DNA from 4 places in the Serratia sp. BNK-23 genome. Region 1 is predicted to be linked to each of the others. Evidence: predicted binding sites of a transcription regulator. Region 1 holds the regulator's gene; each other region holds the start of a gene.
What was found. The regulator CRP, encoded in region 1, controls carbon source genes, mostly activating them, when cyclic AMP is high. The targets are predictions, from matches to a motif close to ATGTGANNNNNNTCACAT.

Region 1 (3,799 bases):
TCGCGCACCCACATCAACTTCCAGCGCGTGCCGACGGTGGACACCTCCAACCCGTTCGCCGCCAAGGCCATTCCCTCACTGGATGAAAGCTTCGTGGTGATCCACTTCCGCGGCCTGGACCAGATCGACTTCCCCTACTTGCTGGCGATGCTGCAGGGATCGTTTATCTCGCACATCAATACGTTAGTGGTGCCGGGCGGCAAAATGGGGCTGGCGATGGAGCTGATTATGGCGCCGCTGGTGCAACGGTTGCTGGAAGGCAAGAAGATCGAATAAATGCGTTGAGCGCGGCGCCGGCCGCGCTCCGCCTCGATTACGCCGGTTGGCGGATCTCGAAGCTGTGGGTTACCGTGGCGGCCTTGTTGAGCATCAGCGCCACCGAGCAGTATTTCTCCGCCGACAGGTTCACCGCACGTTCGACGATCTTGTCGGTCAGATCCTGGCCGGTCACGATGAAGTGCAGGTTGATATGGGTGAACAACCGCGGGGCTTCTTCGCGGCGCTCGGAGGTCAGCTTCACCTCGCAGTCGCGCACGTCGTTGCGCCCCTTTTGCAAGATGGATACCACGTCGATCGCGCTGCAGCCGCCCACCGACATCAGCACCATCTCCATCGGGCTGGGCGCTTTATCACCGGCGTTGCCGTCCATCAGCACCTGGTGGCCGGAGGCCGATTCACCCAAAAACGTTAACCCTTCCACCCACTTAACTCTTGCCTGCATTCTGGTCACTCCGGTTGATTTCTTAAAATCAGAGTACGCTTTCGCATAGAAACAGGCAACGTAACCTGATGCTAATCATGCTGAAGCGAGACAACACGAGACACCCGCCTTACTCTGTGCTACAAACAGAGCCGCAATAAATCTTTCCGGGACACTGCATTTCAGGGAAACGCCCAGAGAAAGGCTCCTTTACCGGTATGTTAACAGAATGTAGCTTGCAGCGCTTACGGCAAGTTAATATGCTAGAGCGACAGCGTATTTTTATGACACGCCTCAAAACTTGCCGGTAGCCCTCGCTCATGACTGCGGCTACAGGCGGGTTTTACAGGGAACTCTGACCCCTGTGACACAAGGCAGCGATAACAACAGAGGATAACAGCGAATGGTTCTCGGCAAACCGCAAACAGACCCTACTCTCGAATGGTTCCTGTCTCATTGCCATATCCACAAATATCCATCGAAGAGTACGCTGATTCACCAAGGTGAAAAGGCCGAAACGCTTTACTACATCGTGAAAGGCTCCGTCGCGGTGCTGATCAAGGATGAAGAAGGTAAAGAGATGATCCTGTCCTACCTCAACCAGGGGGATTTCATCGGCGAGCTCGGATTGTTCGAAGAAGGCCAGGAGCGCAGCGCCTGGGTTCGCGCGAAAACCGCCTGTGAAGTGGCCGAAATTTCCTACAAGAAATTCCGCCAGCTGATCCAGGTGAATCCGGACATTCTGATGCGTCTGTCCGCCCAAATGGCGAGCCGCCTGCAGGTCACCTCCGAAAAAGTGGGCAACCTCGCCTTCCTGGACGTGACCGGCCGCATCGCGCAAACCCTGCTGAATCTGGCGAAGCAACCTGACGCCATGACTCACCCGGACGGCATGCAGATCAAGATCACCCGTCAGGAGATCGGCCAGATCGTCGGCTGCTCGCGTGAAACCGTTGGCCGTATTCTGAAAATGCTGGAAGATCAAAACCTGATTTCCGCCCACGGCAAAACCATTGTCGTCTACGGCACCCGTTAATCCCCGAAGAAACGGCGCAGTCTGCGCCGTTTTTTTATCTGCTCTCTGCCATGTGGCGCCGCCTGATCTACCACCCGGAAATCAACTACGCACTGCGACAAACGCTGGTGTTGTGCCTGCCGGTGCTGTTCGGCTTATTAATTGGCCAGCTGCAGCTCGGCCTGATGTTCTCTCTGGTGCCCGCCTGCTGCAATATCGCCGGTCTGGACACGCCGCATAAGCGCTTCTTTAAACGGCTGATCGTCGGCGGCTCGCTGTTCGCCTTCAGCAGTGTGCTGCTGCAACAGGCACTGCTGTGGCACGTGCCGCTGCCGGCGCTGATGCTGGGCCTGGCGCTGCTGCTTGGCGTCACCGGCGAAATCAGCCCGCTGCACGCCCGGCTGTTGCCAGCGGCGCTGGTGGCCGCCATTTTCGCCCTCAGCACGGCCGGCACGGTACCCCTCTGGCAGGCGCCACTGCTGTACGCGATCGGCACCGTCTGGTACGGCTTATTCACCTGGTTCTGGTTCAAGCTGTGGAAAGAACAGCCAATGCGCGAGACTCTCAGCCAGCTCTATCTGGAGCTGGCTGACTATTTCGAAGCCAAATACTCGTTGCTGACCCAGCACACCGATCCGCAAACCGCGCTGCCGCCGCTGCTGGTACGCCAACAAAAGGTGATGGATCTGATCAGCCTTTTATACCAACAGCTCAATTTCCTGCCGCACGCCAACAACCTCGAACAAAAGCGCCTGCAGCGCGCCTTTCAGGTGGCGATGGATCTGCAGGAGCACATCACCGTCAGCCTGCATCTGCCGGAGGAGGTGCAAAAACTGGTGGAGCAGAGCCAGGCCGAAGCGATCATTCGCCGCAACGCTCAGGTGATCGCCGGCCGGCTGCGCGTGGTGGCGCACGATATTCTCTACCATCAACATTCGAAGCGCTTCTCCATGAGCCACGAACTGGCGGCGCTGGAAAAAATGGCGGCGCAGCATCCCGATAACCCGGTCGGCCAGTTTTGTTATTACCACTTCAGCCGCATCGCTCGCCTGCTGCGCACCCAGCATCCGCTGTACCGCCGCGACCTGATGCCCGGCCAGCACCGCCTGCCGTTTTGGCCGGCGCTGGCCAGCTACCTGTCGTTCAAATCCACCGCCCTGCGCAACGCCGCGCGGCTGGGGGTGACGCTGGCGGTCGGCAGCAGCCTGGGTGCGGTTTTCAACCTGCCGAAGCCTTACTGGATCCTGCTCACCATCATGCTGGTGAGCCAAAACGGGTATAACGCCACCCGGGTGCGTATTCAGCACCGTGCGCTGGGCACGATTGCCGGGCTATTGCTGGCGGCCGGGCTGTTGCAGCTGCAGCTGCCGGAAGGAGAAACGCTGAGCATCATGCTGGTGATCACGCTGCTGGCCTACCTGGTTTCGCGCAAGAACTACGGGCTGTCGGTGATTGGCTTTACGGTCACGGCGGTTTACACCCTGCAGCTGCTGGCGCTGAACGGCTCGCATTTTCTGGTGCCGCGTCTGATCGATACGCTGATAGGCTGCGTGCTGGCGTTCGGCGGCACCATTTGGCTGTGGCCGCAGTGGCAAAGCGGGCTGCTGCGCAAGAATGCCCATCAGGCGCTGGAGAACGATCAAGCCGCGCTGCGGCTGATGCTGAAGCAGCCGGAACCGGATGCCACCGCGTTGGCCTATACCCGCATGCAGGTCAACCAAGCGCACAATGCGCTGTTCACCTCGCTCAATCAGGCGATGCAGGAGCCGGGGTTCGCGTCGAATTATCTGGCGGACATGCGGCTGTGGGTCACTCACAGCCAGTTCATCGTCGAACACCTGAACGCCATGACCATTCTGGCGCGCGAGCACTACATGCTGACGCCGAAACTGGCGGAAGCCTATCTGCAAACCTGTGAAATTGCGCTGCAAAGCTGCCAGCAGCGGTTGGAATACGACGGCCCGAGCAGTGACAACAGCGGCATCATGCAGCCGCCGGATCTGCATCCGGACATGCCCGTCACCGAGATGGAACGTCATTTGCGGCGCATTTTGTCGCACCTGAACGTGATGCATACCATTTCG
Region 2 (3,799 bases), 2.1 Mb from region 1:
TCGGCGGTTTCCTGCTCGGCCTGGTCGGCTGCCTGTTCGCTCAGCTGGTATGGAATCTGTTCGGCGATGTCCTCGCCGACAGGCTGTCGCGCCTGTATCGCTTTCTGTTTGCCTTCGCCATTCGCCGCGGCTGGGTGAAAGAATAACCGCATAACATGACAGGGGCGTTACCGCCCCTGCTTTCACACCACGCCGGTGGTCACGCAAAATGCCCGCGTTTTTCCCGCTCCCAGCATCACTCCCGCCTCCCCTTCCGGCGCGTTCGGCCGACAGTTTGCCGGCTGGATAAAAGCAAGCAGCCGCCTGTTGCCCTGGACAGCGATGCGCCGCAGGCCATAGTTGAATTGCCCGGTGGCAAAACGCGTCACATAGCGGCGGCCTTGCGGCGCCAGCATAAAGAACTCGGCCTGATCCACGTAGCGCGTCAGATCGTCGGAGCACAGCAGTTCCTGCCCGAGCGCCTCTCCCAACAGCGCCGGCGTCGGCAAGTTTTGGCGGAACACCGCGTCGGGAATGCAATCGTAGTTGAGGCGGCACACATAGCGCAGCGGCTGCGGCCGATCGGCCAGGTTGGTAACCTTCATCTCTATGGCGAACTGCGCGCTCTGGGCCGCCAGACGCAGCGCCGGGCCGATGCGCCAACGCCCGCCCAACCGCTCGCCTTCACCGTGCAACGTCAGCTCATCGCCCGCCAGCTGCAGCCACACGCGTTGCATCTGGAGCGGCGCGCCGTCGTGACTCGGCCAGGCGGGACAGAACGCGGCGTCGTCAGCGCGCTTTCTTCCGGCGCCCCGCACGCTGCGGCGGCCCGATTTCAGCGAATGTCCGTCAAACTCGGCGTCCCAGATCGCGAGGCCCTGATACGGCAAAACCGTCAGCGCGCCACGGCAGTTCGCCAGCGTCAGCATCGGCCCGCGTTCTGCGCAGCGATGCGCGCTCACCGCGAAATCCGCGTTACGGAACAGTTCCTGCCGATACGTCCCGAAAGCTTCAGGAGCCAGGTCGATGTTGATCTTCATCTTTTTTCCCTCGACGTTTCGCCCTCGCAGGCCGCGAGCGGCCACTGAAAATGTTATTTAAATAACAAACAACCCTCCTCTAAGTTATACATATAACAGTGAAGTAACTATGATCTCGTCGACATTTTTCAAATCCCGCTAGGTTTATCGACATTGCAATGTTATTATTTTCACATTATCTATCCATGCTCTTTTCTCAACTTCACTAAGGAACCGCGATGACCACCGAAAACATCGATTACGCCAGCTATGTTGACCACACCCTGCTGGCCATGGACGCCACCGAAATGCAGATCGCCAAACTGTGCGAAGAAGCGCAGCAGCACAACTTCTATGCGGTATGCGTCAACTCCGGCTACGTGCCGCTGGCGGCCCAGCTGCTGCAGGAAAGCACGGTGAAAGTCTGCTCGGTAATCGGTTTCCCGCTGGGCGCCGGCCTGACCGTCGCCAAAGCCTTTGAAGCCAAAGCGGCGATCGCCGCCGGCGCGCAAGAGATCGACATGGTGATCAACGTCGGCTGGCTGAAGAGCGGCCTGCTGGACGAAGTGAAAGCCGACATCGCCGCCGTGCGCGAGGTTTGCGCGGCGATCCCGTTGAAGGTAATATTGGAAACCTGCCTGCTCAGCGATGCGCAGATCGTCCAGGTTTGTGAAATGTGTCGCGAACTCGATGTCGCCTTCGTGAAAACCTCCACCGGCTTCAGCACCGGCGGCGCTCGGGAAGAGCACGTCAAACTGATGCGCGAGACCGTGGGCAGCGAAATGGGCGTGAAAGCTTCCGGCGCCGTGCGCGATCGCGCCACCGCCGAGAAGATGATCAACGCCGGCGCCACGCGTATCGGCACCAGCTCCGGCGTCGCCATCGTCTCCGGCGCTCAGGCGGCAGCGGGCAGCTACTGATCGTCGCTATGCCCTGAGGGGCATAGCCAATACACTCCGATGCGGGACAATACGGGCGGTTGATGCGGCCCGATATTGCCCCGCATCGTTCTGTTTAGCGCCGGAAATGCCGGCTCGCCTTTTATCTCTACTACCTGTGGGAAGACGGATCTATGGAAACGCGGCGCGAAGAACGTATCAACCGGTTAGTTCAGGCGTTAAAACGCGCTGACAAGATCCACCTGAAAGAAGCCGCCGTGCTGCTGGGGGTCTCGGAGATGACCATTCGCCGCGATCTGAGCGCCGAACCGGCGGCCGTGGTGTTGCTCGGCGGCTACGTGGTGACCGATCCGCGCAGCAACGGCGTGACCAACTACTTCGTTTCCGATCAAAAAGCCAAACAGGTCACGGAGAAACGGCGCATCGGCCTGCTGGCGGCGCCGCTGATCAATGAAAACGACACGGTGTTTTTCGACTGCGGCACCACCACGCCGGCGATCATCGACGCCATCACCGACGAGCTGGCTTTCACCGCCGTGTGTCATTCGCTGAACACCTTCCTGGCGCTGCAGGACAAACCGAACTGCAAGGTGGTGCTGTGCGGCGGCGAGTTCAAGCCGAACAACTACATCTTTTCCAGCGTCGGCGGCCGCAACGAGCTCGATCACATCTGCCCGAACATCGCCTTTATCTCCGCCGCCGGCCTCAGCCTGCAGCACGGCGCCACCTGCTTCAACTTCGACGAGCTGGAGATGAAGCATCGCGCCATGGCGATGGCGCAGCAAAAGATCTTGGTGGCAGACCACAGCAAGTTCGGCAAAACCAAACCGGCCTGCATCGGCCCGCTGACGCAGTTCGATCGGGTGATCACCGATCGCCAGCCGGACGCCGACTTCATGGCGTTCTTCAACGATAACGCCATCGCTATCCGCTATTAGTCCGCCTTCAGCGCCGTCATAACCGACGGCGCACCGCTTCGATATCCCTCTTTCCCCGCCGAAAAATGAACAAATAATGCGCAATCAATTCACGTTTTTCGCTTATCCGCACGCAACATCAGGTTAATAAAATGCAACAGCTCACCCGCGTGATTATTTTTTCGCAGGCTAACCACGCGGTCGGTTGGGTGAATTAACGGCTATTTATGGCTTTTATATGATAAATCGAGCCAAAGGCCAGGAAGTTTAAATAAACGGCGGTTTACGCAATTGCAGCAAATCTCGCCAATACCTGTTAGGTATCTGTTATTTATATGATGAATGGTTACGCATTTTTATCCGCTAACCACGTAAGTAATTTCCCTTCGTTACTAGCGGTGATTTTCAACAAAAACAAAATAAAAACAAAAAGATAAACGTCATTTACCTTAAAAACATAATGTGATCTACATCACTAAAACTGCTTAATCCGGGTTTTTCGCTAGATCCAAAACCACGCATAAAATATATTGCTCGGCTTGCTGCTGAGCACAGCGCTTTATCCGGCTAATTATTGTACAAGCCGCATAATCGCAGAAACTTTCATGAGAGCGTTCTCAGCACAAAATCTTACACAAATGTGCAACAAATGCGCGAAAAATCGATAAAAAAGCTGATAACTGCACATATTGCGCATTTGAGAGCAGGATCACGGTTGTTTCTACTGTAAATCGTTATCTTGCCGCCAACAAAAATCGACAGGCAAAGACCTGTCGGTAGCGGTAACGACTTTTATCGTCCGCGACGGTGAAAAGTCTTTAGTGAATTACCCGGCGCTGTGCCTTGGTAATGAACGCAATAAACAACCAGGGGGACGCCAAAACATCCCCGCAAGCAACACCTGATTCTTACCGCAAGCGTTGCCTGAATAGGACGTTTGACGGTTTAACCTTAAGTTTTGCCTTTTAATTTTAAATTCGTGTTC
Region 3 (3,799 bases), 1.2 Mb from region 1:
CGACGAACTCGGCCTTGAGCGTATTGACCTTGTCGCCCGGCACGTCGATGGTGATCACCCCGATGTTGTCGGGGCGGATCGTCAGTTGAAAGGCCGACGGTTTGGCGCGCTGTTCATGCAATGCGTTTTCGAAACTCATTATTCCACCTCCACGATCATCGCGGCCCCTAACCCGCCGGCGGCGCAGGCGGTGGTCAGGCCCAGCCCGCCGCCGCGGCGTTTCAGCTCACGCAGCGTCTGGGTGATCATGCGCGCGCCGGTGGCGGCGAACGGGTGGCCATAGGCGATGGAACCGCCCAGGACGTTGAATTTGTCCATGTCCACCTCGCCGATCGCCTGGCTGCGGCCAAGCTTCTCACGGGCGAACGCTTCGCTGGCGAACATCTTCAGGTTAGCCAGCGTTTGCGCGGCGAAAGCTTCATGCATATCGATGAGCGTCAGATCGGCCAGACCGATGCCGGCGCGATCCAGCGCCAGCGGCGTGGCGTAGGAAGGCCCCAGCAGCATGTCTTCCCACACGTCGATGGCGGCGAAAGCGAAACTGCGCAGATAGCCGAGCGGCTGCAGGCCCAGCTCTTTGGCGCGCGATTCGCTCATCATCAGTACCGCCGCCGCGCCGTCGGTCAACGGCGTGCTGTTGGCCGCAGTGACGCTGCCGTGTTTGCGATCGAACGCCGGTTTCAGCTTGGCGTAGGACGCCAGGCTGGAGTCTTTACGGATGTTGTTGTCTTCGGAAAGCTGCGCGCGGTATGGCGGCACGTAGGCGGTCATCACCTCATCGCGCAGCCACCCCTCCCGCCAGGCCTTGGCCGCCAGCTCGTGGGAACGGTGCGCCAGCGCATCTTGCGCTTCACGGGTGATGCCGTGGCTTTTCGCCATCTGTTCGGCGGTATCGCCCATGCGCAGGCCGGTGGAATACTCCGCCACCGCCGGCGGCACCGGCATCAGATCGCGGAATTTCAGCCGGCTGAACAATTTGAGGCGCTGCGACAGCGTGCGCGCCTTGTTGACGTCCACCAACGTGCGCGCCAACGCCTTGCTGACGCCGATCGGCAAGACGGAAGAAGAGTCCGCCCCGCCGGCGATGCCGACGCTGATGCTGCCGGCCATGATGCTCTCCGCCACGTTGGCGATCGCCTGGAAGCTGGTGGCGCAGGCGCGCGACACGCTGTAGGCGTCGGTATGGACGCTCATGCCGGTGCCCAGCACGATTTCACGCGCGATGTTCGGCGCCTCGGGCATTTGCACCACCTGGCCGAACACCAACTGCTCGATAAGCTGCGGATCGATACCGCTGCGCGCCAACAGCTCGCTCACCGCCGTTTTCCCTAAATCCACCGCCGGAATGCCGTGATAGGCGGTCGCCTGTTTGGCAAAGGGGGTACGCAGTCCATTCACAATCGCAATGCGGTCACCATGACGGGTCACCAACGGCAGTGCCTTACTCATAAATGCTCCTGAAGAAAATAACGTCAGCGCAATGGGCAGAAAGAGGTCTGACCTGATGAGGTCATTGTTAACCAAACGGTTACATTTGGCAAACCGGCAGAGATCAAAACTGCGAGCAGGCGCACTTTCTATCGGGAGGGGGTACGGGAAAGGAAATCCCCGGCGCACAACAGGCGGCGCCGGGGGTAAAGTCGGGATTAACGCAGGCCGAGCTGGAAGATCAGAGTTTCCGCCTGGCAGGCGAAGGTGAAATCGGCCTCCAATTGCACGCCGCCGTCAACCGGTTTAATGCTACTGCTGATGTCACAAGGGTCGGATTCGACCGCGCGCGCCTTTTCGCTCAGGGCCGCCAACATCGCCTCCGCATCGTGTTGATTACTGAACACCTGGCTGTAGGATGCGGTGCAATCGGTGTTATCCATCACGGTGCCGACATCCACGCAGCAACACGCGGCGGTTTCCTGGGCGCTGCATTTATTAATTGCATCTGACATGATTGGTTCTCCTCAAGGGCCTCGGTTATCAGCCCAAATTGCCGTTTCACTCACCGGCACAAAGCCACAAAATTCTGCAGGTATTTTACGCTTCCGCGCCGGCAATCACTAGCACTTACTTTTACTGGGTGTTTTAAGTGATGGAAATCACAAATAAAAATGAGCGACTGCTAAGGAATGGTAAGAATTTTGTTATTTACCGCTGGCTTTTTGTTAAGCAGATCTCTTTTTTGATATCAGGTTGGAAATATTTCAAAAACAAACTTGCAACATTTTCACAGGTCAGACCTATACTTCAGCCACTGGTCTGATTTGTCTGAACGATAACGGACCCTACAATCCCGCGCTCCTTGTTACTTCGTGTAACAATAGTTTAAATAATAAACACATAATGAGGTTTTGGTCATGAGCCAGAAAAACCTATTGACTAAATCAGCTCTCGCAGCTGCAGTGGCAATTATTTCTTCAAACGTGTCTGCCGCAGGATTCCAGCTGAATGAGTTCTCATCAGCTGGTTTAGGACGTTCGTATTCTGGCGAAGGCGCCATGGCGGATACGGCGGCCTCCGCAAGCCGCAACCCGGCGTTGCTGATGATGTATACCCGCCCGGAACTCTCTTTCGGCGCAGTCTTCATCGATCCGGACGTCGATATCAGTGGCCAATCCCCTTCCAGCGCCAGTCTGGATGCGAAAAACATCGCGCCGACCGCCTGGGTGCCGAACCTGCATTATGTTCACCCGATTAACGATCAATTCGCCGTAGGCGGCTCGGTCACCAGCAACTTCGGTTTGGCGACCGAATACAACGACGGTTACGCGGCGGGTTCCATGGGCGGCAAAACCGACCTGGAAACCTTGAACCTTAACCTGAGCGGCGCTTATCGCCTGAACAAGAACTTCAGCTTCGGTCTGGGCTTTGACGCCGTTTATGCCAAGGCCAAACTCGAGCGCTATGCCGGCGATCTGCCAAAACTGATCGCCGGATCGGGCCAGTTACCGCCGCAGTTGGCCGGCCCGGTTTCGCAGATCCCGGCAGATACCCAGATTTCGCACCTGAAAGGCGACGAATGGGGCTTCGGCTGGAACGCCGGTATTCTGTACGAAGTGGATGAAAACAACCGTTACGGCTTCACCTATCGCTCAGAAGTGAAAATCGACTTTGACGGCGATTACAAAAGCAGCCTGCCTTCAGCCTTCAACCCGTTGCTGGCCTCTAAAGGTCTGCCGTGGGGCACCAACGGCACCACCATTCCGGGTTCTCTGAGCCTGCACCTGCCGGAAATGTGGGAACTGTCCGGCTACAACAAAGTGGCGCCGCAGTGGGCTATCCACTACAGCCTGGCCTACACCAGCTGGAGCCAGTTCCAGGAGCTGAAAGCCACCGGCAACAACGGCCAGACGCTGTTCCAGAAGCATGAAGGCTTCAAAGACGCTTACCGCATCGCGCTGGGCACCACCTACTTCTACGACGATAACTGGACCTTCCGTACCGGTATCGCCTTCGATGACAGCCCGGTGCCTGCCCAAAACCGTTCGATCTCCATTCCGGATCAGGACCGTTTCTGGCTGAGTGCCGGTACCACCTATGCGTTCAACAAAGACGCCTCGGTTGACGTCGGCGTGTCCTACATGCACGGCCAGAAAGTCACCATCAATGAAGGTCCTTACACCTTCACCTCCGAAGGCAAGGCCTGGCTGTACGGCGCCAACTTCAACTACCGCTTCTAATCTCGCCTGAGATGGATGCCAAAGCGCCCCGCGGGGCGCTTTTTCTTTGCCTGTCGCTCGCCGCGGGCGTAAAAAAACCCGCCAGACGGCGGGTTTTCATGGGCATAAGGCCGGCGGTTACTGCGAGT
Region 4 (3,799 bases), 1.9 Mb from region 1:
CATATCCGTTATTTTCTGGCCGTGGCCGAACAGGGCAATTTCACTCGTGCCGCCGAAGCGCTGCACGTCTCGCAACCGACCTTGTCGCAGCAGATCAAACAGCTGGAGGATGCGCTGGGAGCGCCGCTGTTCGATCGCAGCGGCAGAAGGGTGCAGCTGACCGACGCCGGTGAGGCCTGGATGCGCTATGCGCGCCTGGCGCTGCAGGATCTGGACGCCGGCGCGCGGGCGATCCATGACGTGGCGACGCTGGCGCGCGGCCATCTGCGGCTGGCGATGACGCCAACCTTCACCGCCTATCTGGTGGGGCCGACGATCGATGCGTTCTACCGCCGCTACCCGGGGATTACGCTGAGCATTGAGGAGATGGCGCAAGAGCGGATTGAGGCGCTGCTGGCGCAGGATCGGCTGGATCTGGGCATCGCCTTTGAGATGGCGCAGTCGGTGGAGGTGGAAGCGACGCCGTTGTTCAGTGAGACGCTGGAGCTGATGGTCGGCGCCGAACATCCCCTGGCGGCGCGGCGCCGGCCGCTGACGCTGGCGGAATGGCGGCATCTGCCGCTGGCCTTGCTGAGCGGCGACTTCGCCACGCGCCAGTTTATCGATCGCTACTGCACGCAGCTCGGTTTCCGGCCGCTGGTGGCGGTGGAGGCCAATGCGTTGGGCGCTATCGTCGAGATCGTGCGGCGCGGGCAGCTCGCCACGCTGTTGCCGGCCGCCATTGCACGCGAGAACCGGCAGTTGAAAAAAGTGGCGCTGGACAACGCCATGCCGGCTCGGCAGGCGGTGTTGCTGCAGCGCCAAGGCGCTTACCGCAGCGCCGCCGCACAGGCATTTATCGCCGTTTTGCAGCAACAGGGCGTTACGCCAACGCCCCCCAGCGCTGCGTCATCCCCAGCAGATGCACCAGCCCGAAGCCGAGGCAAATCAGCGAGCTGACGATGATAAAGCGTTGGCTGCGGCCGGTGTCGCGCAGGGCGAAAGGGCCGGCGACGCCGCGCAGCAGGTAGATAAAGGTGATGATAAACAGCGCGGGCCGCAGCAGCGGCAGCGGCGCGATCAGGCCCGCGCCGGACAGCGCATACAGCGCCCAAATAAACAGCACCAGCGCGATACCGGCGGTGACGACGGCCGGGAACTTTTTACCCGCTTCCGCCGCCTTAATGAAGCGATCGCCGGCGCCGCACAGCCGATAGCCGCGCGGCCCGGCGGTGATCACCCAAATATGCAGCAGGGCGGCGATGGCGCTCAGCGCAGCGCCGATCAGCAGCGCGGTGTTATAGAGGTGTGGCATGGTTCAGCATCCTTGTCATCAACATGTCTGGCATCAAGCGTAGACCAGAATGGGTAAGTCAGGCCGGGGGGAGCTCAACGGCCGACATTTGCAGCGCGTCTTCAGGCACCACGCGGGCCTGCGCATCGATAAATGCCAGCTGCACCGGCAGCCCGCTGTGTTTATCCACCAGTTGAACGTGGGGGGTGTCATGCAGAATATGCCGGTGGCCCCATGCCATCAGCGCAACCAGGATGGGCCCCAGGCTGCGTCCCTTGTCCGTCAAGACATATTCATGTCGCTCACGCTCGCCCGGCTCCCGGTAAGCGCGTTTGGCCAACAGTTCTTGTTCTACCATGGCATTCAGACGGTTGCTCAACGCCTGGCGCGAAGCGCCGATATTCTCGCGCAGCTCTTCAAAACGGCGAACGCCGTAGAATGATTCGCGCAGGATCAGCAACGTCCAGCGATCGCCAAGCAGGTCCGCGGCCTGCGCCAGCCCGCACAGGGCAAGAGAAACGGTAGGGAGATCGGGAGATTTTGACATGGGCATTTTCCTTCGCTAGTCTAAGTCTTGTTTTTAGACTTATCTATATTCAAGGAGAGTATAATGCCATTTGTTAATGTGCAAACGGTGAAAGGCATGCTGGATGAACGGCAAAAAAGCGAATTGCTGTCCCGCATTACCGATCTGTTGGTGGAGATAGAAGGGCGAGGCGATCCGGCGTTCAGGCAGTCGGTTTGGGTCAGAATCGATGAACATGCGCCCGAACAATGGAGCCTGGGCGGTGTGCAGCCGACGGCGGCGATGATTGCCGCGAAGTTCCCGCCGCGTTAATTCAACTATGCCGCCTGCGAAAAGGATAGGATGCCGCAGGCGCTCAAAATGTCACCGAAACTTCCCGCGATCTCTGTACCCCGTTGTGGCATAATGCGCGCCAAATCACATTCCCTATGTATAAAGAGCGAGCGCTGTGTTAAGCACTAACAACATCACCATGCAGTTCGGCAGTAAGCCGTTGTTTGAAAACATCTCTGTCAAATTCGGCGGCGGCAACCGTTACGGCCTGATCGGCGCCAACGGCTGCGGCAAGTCCACCTTTATGAAAATCCTCGGCGGCGATCTGGCGCCGAGCGGCGGCAACGTGTTCCTCGATCCGAACGAGCGCCTGGGTAAACTGCGTCAGGATCAGTTCGCCTTCGAGCAGTACAGCGTGCTGGATACCGTGATCATGGGCCACACCGAACTGTGGGCGGTGAAGGAAGAGCGCGACCGCATCTACGCCTTGGCGGAGATGAGCGAAGAAGACGGCTATAAAGTGGCCGATCTGGAAGTGGCCTACGGCGAAATGGACGGCTACAGCGCCGAAGCGCGTGCCGGCGAACTGCTGCTCGGCGTTGGCATCCCGGTGGAACAACACTACGGTCCGATGAGCGAAATCGCGCCGGGCTGGAAGCTGCGCGTGCTGCTGGCGCAGGCGCTGTTCTCCGATCCGGAAATCCTGCTGCTCGACGAACCGACCAACAACCTGGACATCGACACCATCCGCTGGCTGGAAAACGTGCTCAACGAGCGCAACAGCACCATGATCATCATCTCGCACGACCGTCACTTCCTGAACATGGTCTGCACCCACATGGCGGATCTGGACTACGGCGAACTGCGCGTTTATCCGGGCAACTACGACGAATACATGACCGCCGCCACCCAGGCGCGCGAGCGTCTGCTGGCGGACAACGCCAAGAAGAAGGCGCAGATCAATGAGCTGCAATCGTTCGTCAGCCGCTTCAGCGCCAACGCCTCCAAATCCAAGCAGGCCACCTCGCGCGCCCGCCAGATCGACAAGATCCAGCTGGAAGAGGTGAAAGCCTCCAGCCGCCAGAACCCGTTCATCCGTTTCGAACAGGACAAGAAGCTGTTCCGTAACGCGCTGGAAGTGGAAGCGCTCACCAAGGGCTTCGACGAAGGCCCGTTGTTCAGCAAGCTGAACCTGATGGTGGAAGTGGGCGAGAAGGTCGCGGTGCTGGGCGCCAACGGTATCGGTAAAACCACCCTGCTGAAAACGCTGGTGGGCGACGCGCAGCCGGACAGCGGTACCGTGAAGTGGTCGGAAAACGCCCGTATCGGTTACTACGCGCAGGATCACGAATACGAGTTCGACGACACCCTGAGCGTGTTCGACTGGATGAGCCAGTGGAAGCAGGAAAAAGACGACGAGCAGGCGGTGCGCAGCGTGCTGGGCCGTCTGCTGTTCAGCCAGGACGACATCAAGAAGAAAGTGAAGGTGCTGTCCGGTGGCGAGAAGGGCCGCATGCTGTTCGGCAAGCTGATGATGCAGCGCCCGAATATTCTGGTGATGGACGAACCGACCAACCACCTGGATATGGAATCCATCGAATCGCTGAACATGGCGCTGGAGATGTACGAAGGCACGCTGATCTTCGTCTCCCACGACCGTGAGTTCGTCAGCTCGCTGGCGACGCGCATTCTGGAAATCACCCCGAACAAGGTGATCGACTTTACCG

Region 2: the regulator CRP is predicted to act here: its motif matches at 1,178-1,195, upstream of deoC (deoxyribose-phosphate aldolase).
Region 3: the regulator CRP is predicted to act here: its motif matches at 2,079-2,096, upstream of ACMGF9_RS06470 (YfcZ/YiiS family protein).
Region 4: the regulator CRP is predicted to act here: its motif matches at 2,205-2,222, upstream of ACMGF9_RS16030 (ABC-F family ATPase).

Annotation. Positions count from the first base shown of each region.
Region 1 is NZ_CP179900.1:196,992-200,790, reverse strand. Features, by position in the region: gene ACMGF9_RS00875 (phosphoribulokinase) at 1-276, shown strand, start outside; gene ACMGF9_RS00870 (OsmC family protein) at 314-721, opposite strand; gene crp (cAMP-activated global transcriptional regulator CRP) at 1,104-1,736, shown strand; gene ACMGF9_RS00860 (YccS/YhfK family putative transporter) at 1,787-3,799, shown strand, end outside.
Region 2 is NZ_CP179900.1:3,256,552-3,260,350, forward strand. Features, by position in the region: gene ybjG (undecaprenyl-diphosphate phosphatase) at 1-146, shown strand, start outside; gene ACMGF9_RS15505 (hypothetical protein) at 183-1,019, opposite strand; gene deoC (deoxyribose-phosphate aldolase) at 1,238-1,918, shown strand; gene deoR (DNA-binding transcriptional repressor DeoR) at 2,071-2,835, shown strand.
Region 3 is NZ_CP179900.1:1,368,550-1,372,348, reverse strand. Features, by position in the region: gene fadJ (fatty acid oxidation complex subunit alpha FadJ) at 1-139, opposite strand, end outside; gene fadI (acetyl-CoA C-acyltransferase FadI) at 139-1,449, opposite strand; gene ACMGF9_RS06470 (YfcZ/YiiS family protein) at 1,647-1,943, opposite strand; gene fadL (long-chain fatty acid transporter FadL) at 2,349-3,671, shown strand; gene mlaA (phospholipid-binding lipoprotein MlaA) at 3,789-3,799, opposite strand, start outside.
Region 4 is NZ_CP179900.1:3,380,940-3,384,738, reverse strand. Features, by position in the region: gene cynR (transcriptional regulator CynR) at 1-939, shown strand, start outside; gene ACMGF9_RS16045 (hypothetical protein) at 863-1,294, opposite strand; gene ACMGF9_RS16040 (winged helix-turn-helix transcriptional regulator) at 1,353-1,820, opposite strand; gene ACMGF9_RS16035 (tautomerase family protein) at 1,884-2,111, shown strand; gene ACMGF9_RS16030 (ABC-F family ATPase) at 2,248-3,799, shown strand, end outside.